Regions from separate parts of the Thermosynechococcus sp. QS41 genome, predicted to be linked through region 1. Evidence: riboswitches for the same ligand, from Rfam matches in the RefSeq annotation. Region 1 holds a riboswitch; the other holds the start of a gene.
What was found. A riboswitch is a leader RNA that binds a small molecule or an ion and turns the genes downstream of it on or off. The one in region 1 is predicted to bind cobalamin.
Positions count from the first base shown of each region.

Region 2: linked by a shared signal. The riboswitch ahead of metE (5-methyltetrahydropteroyltriglutamate--homocysteine S-methyltransferase) and the one ahead of RHJ80_RS04005 (sirohydrochlorin chelatase) in region 1 are both predicted to bind cobalamin.

Region 1 is NZ_CP134181.1:856,024-861,945, reverse strand. Features, by position in the region: gene RHJ80_RS04015 (SUMF1/EgtB/PvdO family nonheme iron enzyme) at 1-526, shown strand, start outside; gene RHJ80_RS04010 (peptide ligase PGM1-related protein) at 778-2,304, shown strand; cobalamin riboswitch at 2,340-2,481, shown strand; gene RHJ80_RS04005 (sirohydrochlorin chelatase) at 2,514-3,545, shown strand; gene RHJ80_RS04000 (2-isopropylmalate synthase) at 3,620-5,254, shown strand; gene RHJ80_RS03995 (hypothetical protein) at 5,235-5,678, shown strand; gene RHJ80_RS03990 (AAA family ATPase) at 5,683-5,922, opposite strand, start outside.
Region 2 is NZ_CP134181.1:1,709,502-1,715,423, forward strand. Features, by position in the region: gene metE (5-methyltetrahydropteroyltriglutamate--homocysteine S-methyltransferase) at 1-2,002, opposite strand, end outside; cobalamin riboswitch at 2,294-2,439, opposite strand; gene RHJ80_RS08415 (SufE family protein) at 2,591-3,040, shown strand; gene RHJ80_RS08420 (glycosyltransferase) at 3,159-3,941, opposite strand; gene thrS (threonine--tRNA ligase) at 3,959-5,776, opposite strand.

The DNA of each region.
Region 1 (5,922 bases):
TTTTATGATTGATGCGGCACCGCTGACCTGGCGGGAATTTCTCACCTTTGTGGAAGCGGGTGGTTATCAGCGGCGGGAATGGTGGTCCAGCAGTGGTTGGGAATGGCGCGAAGCAGAGGGGATCACAGCACCCTTTTACCCCGTTCCTGAGGATTTGGACTTACCTATGTGGGGACTCAGTTTCTATGAGGCTGAAGCCTATGGCCATTTCCAAGGCAAACGTCTCCCCAGTGAACGGGAATGGGAGATTGCTGCTCAGCAGGGACTCTTGAATCAGGGCTACGTTTGGGAATGGACGCAAAGTCCCTTTGCCCCCTATCCGGGGTTCCAGAGCTATCCCTACCGGGGGTATTCTGCCCCCTACTTTGATGGCGAGCATTTTGTCCTAAAAGGCGGTAGTCACTGGACGCGCCCCATTCTCAAGCGACCCTCATTTCGCAATTGGTATAGCCGCACCACCCGTGAGGTGTTTGCCGGCGCCCGCTATGTTCAACTAGAAGCACTCCCGATTGAGTCTGAGGCCTAGATCTGGGTGAAGTGGGTTAATTTTGTGCCCAAGTTCCCCGTGATCCTGTGATCCTTTTCACGGGCACTCTCCTTAGGCTTCGCCAGAATCAGACTATCAACTATCCTCTTGCGAGGCATCTTATGAGAAACATTGAAGCTGAGCAAACGAAGCACCGTTCCTCAGTAAAGAAAGTTTGAACAAGATGCCCCCCAAGCAATGAGTCCGACTCAAACTCCCTAAACTAGGGACAAGGGCATAGGGGCGTTTTGATGTCAATTGCTGAGGAATTCCGCCAACTGCAAACGCGACTCTTGGAGTGCTGGGACGGGACAGAAACGTTTATTCCTGAACTACCCAAGGGTCCCGGCGGCATTGAGCGCGATATTGTGGTGGTGCCTTCCCTGAGCTTTCCCCAACCGGAGCTGGCCAAGATCACCGGCTACACCCACTACGAGGAGCGGCAACTCTATACGCTGATCCAGTTGCGGAATCCGCGTACCCGCATGATCTACGTGACGTCCCAGCCGCTGCACCCCAGCATTATTGACTATTATCTGGATTTACTCCCCGGCGTACCCAGTTCCCATGCCCGCGATCGCCTGCTGCTGCTGGCCACCTACGATCGCTCCGATAAACCCTTGACTGCGAAAATTTTAGAGCGGCCTCGCCTTTTGGAGCGTATTCGTCAAGCCCTGCGTCCCAACCAAGCCTACATGGTGTGTTTTAACTCCACCCCTTTGGAGCGGGAACTGGCGGTACGCTTAGGCATTCCCCTCTACTCGACGGATCCCGACCTCCTCTACTGGGGAACCAAGGCGGGCAGTCGGGAACTTTTTGCGGCCGCAGGCATTCCCCATCCGATGGGCAGCGGTTTTTTGCAGGGGGTACCGGAACTGGTGCGCGCGATCGCTCACCTCCAAGAGAAATCTCCTGAACTGCAACGGGTGGTGGTGAAACTCAATGAGGCTTTTTCCGGAGAAGGCAATGCTCTTCTTGATCTGCGCCCACTGCGCCCCCTTGGCAGCCCACACACCCCCGATCATCTACAACGGATTGAAAATAGCCTAGAGGAGATGGTCTTTCAGGCGCCTAATGAAACTTGGCTCTCCTATCGGCAGCGATTTATGGATCTGGGTGGCATTGTCGAAGCCTTTGTGGAAGGGACAGTCAAGCGATCGCCCAGTGTCCAAGGCTGTATTACCCCCAAAGGCAGTGTTGAAATCGTCTCCACCCATGAACAGTTACTCAATGCCCCCACAGGTCAAATTTTCATTGGCTGTGAATTTCCCGCCCATGCCGACTATCGCCAACAACTCCAAGAATTGGGGCAAAAGGTAGGGACGTACTTGGCACAGCAGGGGGTGATCGGCTGTTTTGGTGTGGACGTTGTTGCAACCCAGACAACAGCAGGGTGGGAGCTTTACGCCATTGAAATTAACTTGCGCAAGGGTGGTACTACGCACCCCTTTATGACCTTAAAATTCCTCACCGATGGCCACTATGAGCTAGCCTCTGGACTGTTTTACAGCAAGCACCGCCGTCCCAAGTATTACATTGCCTCCGATAACCTCTGCCAACCCCACTATCGGGGTCTTTTGCCCAATGATCTCTTAGATATGATTGCCCGCTACCATCTCCACTTTGACTCCAGCACCGAAACGGGCACTGTCTTTCACCTCATGGGGGCACTCTCGGAATTTGGTAAGCTGGGTCTCGTCAGTATTGGCAACACCCCCGAAGAAGCCCAAGCCATCTACAACCAGACCATTGGCGTTCTCGATGCTGCGGCGCTATAAGTCTCTCATGTGCCCACCCCCCGCATAGACAGGGGTCTGAGAATCTCGCTACAATTGGCAACGTTCACTGTGAAGAGCAGCCTGTAGGGAAAATCCAGTGCAAGTCTGGTGCTGTGCCGCAGCTGTGATGGGGAACCCCCCTCAGCCAGAATGCCTACTTGCTGTGGTTCACTCTGTTTGCCTGCGTCGCACGGGCATGGAGTTTCAATGTGGTTGTTACGCTCAACGATTCCATTCTCAATCCCCTCGGTTTTAGCCTCGATTTACCCCCTCTCCCCCAATCTCGACCGCTTTTACTCGTCGGTCATGGGACGCGCGATCCGGAAGGTCGCCAAGCATTTTTGGACTTTGCCCAAGCCTATTATCAACTGGATCCCTGCCGGCCTGTTTTTCCCTGTTTTCTGGAGTTAACGGAACCCTCGATTTTTGAGGTGCTCAGCCAGTGTGCTGCCGCAGGCCATACAGACTTGTCAGTGCTACCAGTTTTACTCTTTGCTGCTCGCCACAATAAGTTTGACGTTACCAATGAGTTGGATCGGGCGCGGCGGGCGTTTCCGCAATTGCGCTATCACTATGGCCGCCACTATGGTATTGCCCCCGAAATTTTAACCCTGTGGCGATCGCGCCTTGAACGCTTGGACTCACCAGAATTTAATCCCCAAGGCATTGGCCGCGAAGAAACCGTTCTCCTAGTGGTGGGACGCGGCTCCAGTGATCCCGATGCCAATGGCGATGTCTTTAAGCTAGCCCGCATGCTCTGGGAAGGCAGTGGCTACAAAACCGTTGAGGTCTGCTTTATTGGCATTACCCATCCCCGCCTACCCGAAGGATTTGGGCGGGCGAATCTTTACCAGCCCCGCCGCGTCATTGTCCTGCCCCACTTCATGTTTACAGGGGCACTAGTCAAGAAAATCTATACCCTTACCGCAGAAGCCCAAGCCGCCTATCCCAGTGTTGAATACGTGAACCTACCGGAAATTGGCCTGCATCCGCAACTATTTTATCTCACGCGGCAGCGGGAAATTGAAACCCATACGGGGCAGGTGGCCATGAACTGTGAAGCCTGCAAATTCCGCTTGGTGGCAGGCCATAGCCATCATCACCACCATCATCAGGATCATGAGCACCCCTCCCACAGCCATGATCACGGGGGTCATCACCCTCACCACCATCACCATGGATCAACCGTGGACTTGGATCACTTGCCCAGTTACCACCAACGCATTTGGCAAGTTCCCTAAGCATCGCTCCCCAGCGAAAATGTTAGAGTAAATGATGACTGCTACTCTTTCTCAAGCTTAGATAGGGCTTGTCTATGCGTATTAAATATCCTCCCCAGACGGTTGACCGGGTGTTAATTTTTGATACCACCCTGCGGGACGGTGAACAGTCGCCCGGTGCTTCCCTAAATGTGGATGAAAAACTGGCGATCGCCCGTCAACTGGCGCGACTGGGGGTGGATATTATTGAAGCAGGCTTTCCCTTTGCCAGTCCCGGTGACTTTGAGGCGGTGCAGCGGATTGCTGAAACCGTGGGCACCGAAACGGGGCCAGTGATCTGTGGCTTGGCTCGTGCCACCCGCCAAGATATTGAAGCAGCCGCAAAAGCCCTCAAACCCGCCTACTATCCGCGGATTCACACCTTTATTGCCACCTCGGATATCCACCTAGAGTACAAACTGAAGAAAACCCGCGCTGAGGTACTGGAAATTGCCCCCGAAATGGTGGCCTATGCCAAGTCCTTTGTGGATGATGTTGAGTTTTCCCCTGAGGATGCCGGGCGTTCGGATCCTGAGTTTCTCTATCAAGTTTTGGAACGGGTGATTGACGCCGGTGCCACAACAATTAACATTCCCGACACGGTGGGTTACACCACCCCCGCCGAGTTTGGCGCCCTGATCAAAGGCATCAAGGAAAACGTGCCGAATATTGATCGTGCCGTCATTTCAGTCCATGGTCACAACGACTTGGGCTTGGCCGTTGCCAACTTCCTCGAAGCAGTCAAAAATGGGGCACGGCAACTGGAGTGTACGGTTAACGGCATTGGGGAGCGCGCCGGCAATGCTGCCCTTGAGGAATTGGTGATGGCTCTCTATGTGCGGCGGCAGTACTTCAATCCCTTCCTAGGCCGTCCCCCCGAATCGGAAGCACCCCTGACCAATATCAACACCCGCGAAATTTACAAAACCTCCCGCTTGGTCTCCAATCTAACGGGCATGCTGATTCAGCCCAATAAGGCGATCGTCGGTGCCAACGCCTTTGCCCACCAATCAGGCATTCACCAAGATGGCGTCCTCAAGCACAAGCAAACCTATGAAATCATGGATGCCCAACTCATTGGCCTTGCCGATAACCAAATTGTTTTGGGTAAACTCTCTGGTCGCAATGCCTTTGCCACCCGCCTGCGCGAGCTGGGCTTTGAACTCAGTGAAACGGAACTCAATAAGGCGTTTTTGCGCTTTAAGGAACTGGCCGACAAGAAAAAAGAAATCACTGACTGGGATCTAGAAGCTATTGTTAAAGATGAAACCCAAGCCATTGATGTTCAAGGCTACCAGCTGGAATTTGTGCAGGTCTCCTGTGGCGATCGCGCCCGCCCCACCGCCACCGTAACCATCCGTCTGCCCAGTGGTGAGGAGCTGACAGATGCCGCTATTGGCACAGGCCCTGTGGATGCCGTCTATCGTGCCATTAACCGCGTGGTGCAAATTCCCAATCGCCTCATTGAGTATTCCGTGCAGTCAGTGACCGCGGGAATTGATGCCATCGGCGAGGTGACCATTCGCCTGCAACACGGGGATCGCATTTACTCGGGCCATGCCGCCAATACAGATATTATTGTTGCTTCGGCTCATGCCTATATGAATGCCCTCAATCGTCTCTATCGCGGGCTCCAGCAGCAACGCCTCCACCCCCAGACCGCTGAGGTTCATGGTGGAACCACTCCCTAAGCCCCTTGAGCACCACGGCATCTACCCCTGCCCCATTTGCCGCCATGGCCAAATTGCCCCAATGGTGCTCATGGAAACCCATGCCTGTAACTTTTGCCGCCACATTTTTACCCTTAATTCTGAGCGCCAAACGGCTCGCCTTGAAGATGGGGCGATCGCTTTTCGCTGGCAGTGGACGGGTACAGGCTGGCGATCGCTCCACCGCCCCTCTTCTCAGGTCACCGTTGTTGGCCTTGTGTTAGCTATTTTGCTCATCATTTTACCGCCAACCCTCATCTGGCTAGCCTATGCCCTGTTTCCGCCCCTAGAAGCAGGAGTTTGGCGCTGGCTTCCCCTTCTTTGGACCGGCCTCACCTTAGCTGCCCATGCCCTACTCTTTGGGCCTGTTTTAATGGCTATTTTGTCCCCCGAAAGGGAGATGTGAGACCTTAGACAGCGAGGGGTGCCACCGCTGACTCAGCAGCACTGTTCTGATAACCTCTGAAATCTCGGTGGTTGACAGCTACACCATTGACGACAATCCCAAGCAGCTTTTGCTGTAAGCTCAGATCACAAGCCTGCAGTGCCTGAGCAAAAGCTTCGCGTCGCGTTTTCTTTAACCGCACAACCAAGAGCGCCCGCTCCACCGCTGCCAGAACCCGATGCGCCTCCGCAGCAGCCAAGATCGG
Region 2 (5,922 bases), 850 kb from region 1:
ACAGCGTTTCATTGTTACTGCGGCTATTTTCAATGGACAACACATCTGCATCTAGGCGCTCGATATGTTGAATAATGTCGCCAAACTCCGAATAGCACATGTGGGTATGAATTTGGGTTTCTGGCTTAGCCACACCAGCCGCCAACCGAAACGCATCGACGGCCCAAGCCAAGTACTCCTGCCAACGTTCCGGCTTGAGGGGTAATCCTTCCCGTAAAGCGGGTTCATCAATCTGGATAATCTTTGCCCCAGCAGCTTCTAAATCGGCCACTTCATCCCGTAGAGCCAAGGCAATCTGCATCGCCTGTTCGCTACGCGGAATATCGGTGCGGGTAAAAGACCAGTTAATCATTGTTACCGGCCCCGTCAGCATACCCTTGACGATTTTTTGTGTCAACGATTGCGCCACCTTAAACTCTCGCACCGTCATTGGCTCGGTTCGCGCTACATCCCCATAAATAATGGGTGGACGCACACAGCGACTGCCATAGCTTTGCACCCAGCCGTGTTCAGTAAAGACAAAACCAGTGAGCTTCTGGCCAAAGAATTCCACCATGTCGGTGCGTTCAAACTCGCCATGCACCAATACATCTAGGCCAATTTCTTCCTGCAATCGAATGCATTTGGCAATTTCAGCATCAATTGCTGCTTGGTACTCAGCAAGGGTGATTTCTCCGCGCTTGAGCTTCACCCGCAATTGCCGCACTTCTGGGGTTTGCGGAAAAGAACCAATGGTAGTTGTCGGAAAGAGCGGTAAGGTGGGCTGCAGTTGGCGGCGTTGTTTATAGGGCATAGCCCGTTCCAGATCGTTGACGGTTAAATTGCGCAACCGCTGTTGTACCACTGGATTCACAGGCCTAAATTCCTTAAAGGCCTGCCACTGGGCTTCAATCTCTGCCAATTGGGGGTGCTGGGCAAGGGCTTTGGGACTCTCCTGCAGCGTCTGTGCCAATAGCACCACCTCATCCAACTTTTGTTCGGCAAAACTCAACACCCGCCGCAATGGCTCTGGTAACTTCACTTCTCGTGCTGCATCGTAGGGGACGAATTGTAAAGAGGCTGAGGGGTGCAACCGGATATTAGTTGTGATACCCTGAATCGCTGCTAAGGTTGACACGACAGGTTCTGGGCAAATTTTCCAAATGTTTCGGGCATCCACAATACCCACTCCCAGCTGTTTATCCCTTGGGAAACCATACTGCTGCAATAATGCCAAGTTCTGCCCACGGGTAAAATCTAGACTAATGCCGGCTACGGGCAACGTCACCACCCAAGGATAGGCAGCGCCGAGATCATCAAAGTAGGTCACTAGGTAAATCGGCAAGCCAACTTGACAGAGCGCATCAAATGTTGATTCATACAATTCCCTGAAGTTGTTGGTGTCCCCAAAAACCAAGGCAGGTTCGTGGATTTGTACCTCAACCACCCCTAGGTTCTTCAATTCAGCCAACAGGATAAGATAGCGCTCCACTAGGCAAGACAACGCTTCCTCTAGATTCATCTGCAGCCGACTCAGCCGTAGCAGGGTTAAAGGCCCTAGCACCATGGGAACGGCGCGATCGCCCAAGACCCTTTGGGCGCGACCAATGATGCCCAGAAAATCACTAAAGTCCGCTGCCTGAAGAGGCTGACTCATTTCGGGAACCAAGTAGTGATAGTTGGTGTCAAACCATTTGGTCATCTCAAGAGCTGGAATCCTCTCTTTGCCACGAGCCATTGCAAAGTATTGCTCCAGCCCTGTAAAGGCTTGATACCGCTGTGGGATGAGGCCGAGGCGGACACTCCAGTCAAGGACGGGATCGTAAAAACTGGTATCGCCAACGCCAATGCGATCAATGCCAGCCTGCAGTTGCGTTTGCCAATTTGCCAATTCAATCTCTTGAACTGTTTGTAGCAAATTTTCTTGATTGTATTTGCCATTCCAAAAGGCTTCCAATGCCTTTTTCAGCTCACGATTTTTACCAATGCGGGGGTAGCCTAGCGTTGCAGTTTGAATGGTCATTGTTGCAGTACCCTGAGTTTTGACAGTTCTCTCAATAGACAAAGAAAGATAGCTGTTTTCAGCCCAACAAGCAGTACACTTCCAGCATCATCAGCAGAACCTAACGTGGGTCACTGCAAGAGCAACCCCTTGTCTAAGTGCTTGTAGGTGCTTGAAAATCTCCAAAATCACTTGTGCTACAGCAACGGCAGCAACGTTGCGAGAAAAGGGCGGTAGGGGGGTTCTTTACCTAGGCAAATTAATGAAAATTGAAGCATGAAGAACATCATCTGTACCTCGCAGATGTTGGCATAACGACATTCACAACTCGGCGGGCATTCTGACTGAGAGAGTAGTGCCTCTCATCACAGCTGCGGGACAGCGGCAGATTTGCACTGCACTTTCCCCCTTGCGTCTGATGGCTGATCCCCACCAGAACCGAGTGAGTACATTCAAGGCTAACACAAGTTATGAGTTAAGGGTAAGAGCACGGCGGTCTATTGGTATGAAAAGCTGCCCCTAGGTTGACTGCTGCCGTTATTGTGCAACTGCTGAGGCTAAAATGAGAAATAGTTATCATTTTTCTCAGCAGCGTTCTTCTAGGTAAATATGCCCTCCGCCTGCCAGCCTTTACCGGCTTCCCTCGATCGCATTGTTCAGCGGTTCCAACAGATCTCAGATCCAAAGCGGCGCTATGAATACTTACTGAGCTTTGCAAAGCGCCTGCCGCCATTTCCTGAGGAGCAGAAGGTTGCCGCCAACCGCGTACCTGGCTGTGTCTCCCAAGTGTACGTGATGGCCTCTTTAGAGCAGGGCAAGGTGATTTTTCAGGGGGATTCTGACGCTCAAGTGACGAAGGGATTAGTGGGGCTATTGGTTGAAGGGTTGAGTGGGTTGACACCTGCAGAAATCCTCCAGTTAAAACCTGACTTTATTCAGCAAACCGGACTGAATGTCAGCTTAACCCCCTCGCGAGCCAATGGCTTTTACAACATTTTTCGAACGATGCAACAGCAAGCCCTAGCCTATCACTTGGCCGAGACTTCGTGTCACACTTAAAAATCTCAGCTGATGGGACTACAGCAGCAAAAGCTGGGCTGGGTGCTAGAGAACACCCTTACGAAGGAGGATAATCCTTTAGTTGTAGGATGACGCAACAATCCCCGCAACGGGGACACTAAGCTTCGTTTGCGGATTTAGCACTCGTGCTTGTACCCCATATTAGAGAAGGTATATACTTAGGAATAACAACTCGAATAAATAAAGCACAAATAAGAATTAATATTTGTAAAAGCAAATTTTCTCCGGTTTCTACCTGTAAACGGAAGAAATCACATAAAACTGATAATTTATCAGTTGATGAAATACCGCCAAGCATAAATTCTCCAGCAATAAAATCGCATCTGTGAAACTTACAGCCATTTTGAATAGCAGTTTTGATAAAGAAGTAGTCTGCGCCAACTGGAAATCTATAGGAATAGTATCCTAGTTGCCTATGAAGATCAGTTTTAATTAAAGTGCCAACAGCATGGGAAGATATGTAGGCTCCGGCTGAAAACAAATACGGTCTTCCCTTATTAGGACGCCTTAATCGTTTACCTACCCACACATGTGCTGATAGTATATCTGCTTTCGTAGAGCAAGCAGCTTTTCTAAACAACTCTATTGTATTCTGTTCTAGTACATCTCCAGCACCTAAAACAAGATAATAATCTCCATTTGCAATTTTAAGTGATTTATTGATTGCATGATATAAACTAAAATCTGGTTCTGATATAATTTTTATATTTAAGCCCTTTGTAGACTGAATAATACTAATGGTACTATCAGTTGAAGCACCATCTCCAATAATCCATTCAAAGTTTTTATCCGTTTGATCTTGAAGGCTTTTAATGGTTCGAGTAATCGTATCTTCGACATTGAGAGTTGCCGTAATGATTGATATAAAAGGATAGGTCATAATGAGTTAACCTCTAGCTACTGCCACTGAATCTCGGCATCTATTGCATTCACTGCCGATGTCAGTTTCTCGATGAGTTGTTCAACAGACAAGGCGCCGACATCTCCCGCTGCACGGGTGCGGATACTCACGGTCTCGCTTTCGACTTCCTTGGCACCCACAATGCCCATCACAGGAATTTTCTGGGTTTCAGCATTGCGGATTTGTTTACCTAGGCGATCGCCACTGCGATCCACGCTCACGCGCACACCCTGCTCTCGCAGTTGAGCGGCCACACGTTCGGCATAGGGGCGTTGCTCATCCCCCACGGGCAACAGGCGCACTTGCTCTGGTGCCAGCCAGAAGGGGAAATCCCCTGCGTACTCCTCAATGAGAATGCCAATGAGCCGCTCCAGCGAGCCAAAGGGGGCACGGTGAATCATCACCGGTCGGCGGCGGGTATTGTCCTCAGCAACGTATTCCAAATCAAAGCGCTCAGGCAAATTGTAGTCCACCTGAACCGTTCCCAACTGCCACTCGCGACCGAGAGCATCCTCAAAGATAAAGTCTAGTTTCGGCCCATAGAAGGCGGCCTCCCCAATCCCCAAGAAATGCTCCATGCCCAACTGTTCTACCGCTCGCTGAATTGCTGACTCCGCCTTTGACCAAGCCTCATCGGAGCCAATGTACTTGTCGGATTTGGGATCGCGGAAGCTCAGCCGTGCCTTGAATTTATTTAAACGCAGACAGCGAAAGACCGAGAGAATGAGATCAACCACATTCAAAAACTCGGCATCCAACTGCTCCGGCGTGACAAAAAGGTGGGAGTCATCAACGGTAAAGCCCCGCACCCGCGTCAAGCCCCCCAATTCCCCGGACTGCTCATAGCGATAAACCGTACCAAACTCCGCCAACCGTAGGGGCAAGTCACGGTAGGAGCGCAACTCACTTTTATAGATTTGAATGTGGAAGGGGCAGTTCATTGGCTTGAGGACAAAGCCCTGCTCGTTGGCTGCCGCCTCAGCATCTTCGGCCATCAGGGGAAACATATCCTCTTTGTACTTTTGCCAGTGGCCAGAGGTCTTAAATAGATCCACACGGGCAATGTGCGGACTCACCACCGGTAGATATCCCCGCTTCATTTGCTCTTTTTTGAGAAACTCCTCGAGGGTTGAGCGCAGAATCGTTCCCTTAGGAGTCCACAGGGGTAGCCCTGGTCCTACAGGATCAGCGAAAATAAAGAGACCCAGCTCTTTGCCCAGTTTTCGGTGGTCACGGCGCAGGGCTTCTTCTTTGCGGCGTTTATATTCCGCCAGTTGTTCTGGGGTTTCCCAGGCGGTACCGTAGATGCGCTGCAGTTGGGCTTTGGTTTCATCGCCGCGCCAGTAGGCACCGGCAACACTTTCAAGGGCGATCGCCTTGGGGTTAATCTCGCCCGTATTTTCAACGTGGGGTCCTGCACAGAGATCCCACCACTCATCCCCCAAGTGGTAAATCGTAATTGGCTCCTCGATGTCTTGGAGAATTTCCAGCTTGTAGGGTTCCCCTAGCTCGCGGATGCGGCGCTCGGCCTCCTCACGGGTCACTTCCTCGCAGATCACCGGCAACTTGCGCTTAATGATCTTGACCATCTCCTTTTCAATGAGCTTCAAGTCTTTTTCGCTGAAGGGTTCGGGGTGGTCAAAATCGTAATAAAATCCACTCTCAGTCCAAGGACCAATTGTGACCTGCGCCTTGGGAAACAGCTTCTGGACTGCCATTGCCAAAATATGGGACGTGGTGTGGCGAATACGCTTGATCCGCTCCGATTCACTGGTTTTGGGAAGGTGGATAGGGGCAGCAGCAAACTCTGGCATAGGGGCTGATCTATCTAACAAATCTTTCATCCGGCTGAGACTTCTATTGTGACATTCTCCTGCCCTCAAGGGTGGGTCTTTGACCCCAAATTTTTGGGTTCAGGGACGCTTTGCCGCAGTGTAAGGCGAGTGGCCAACTCCAAAAG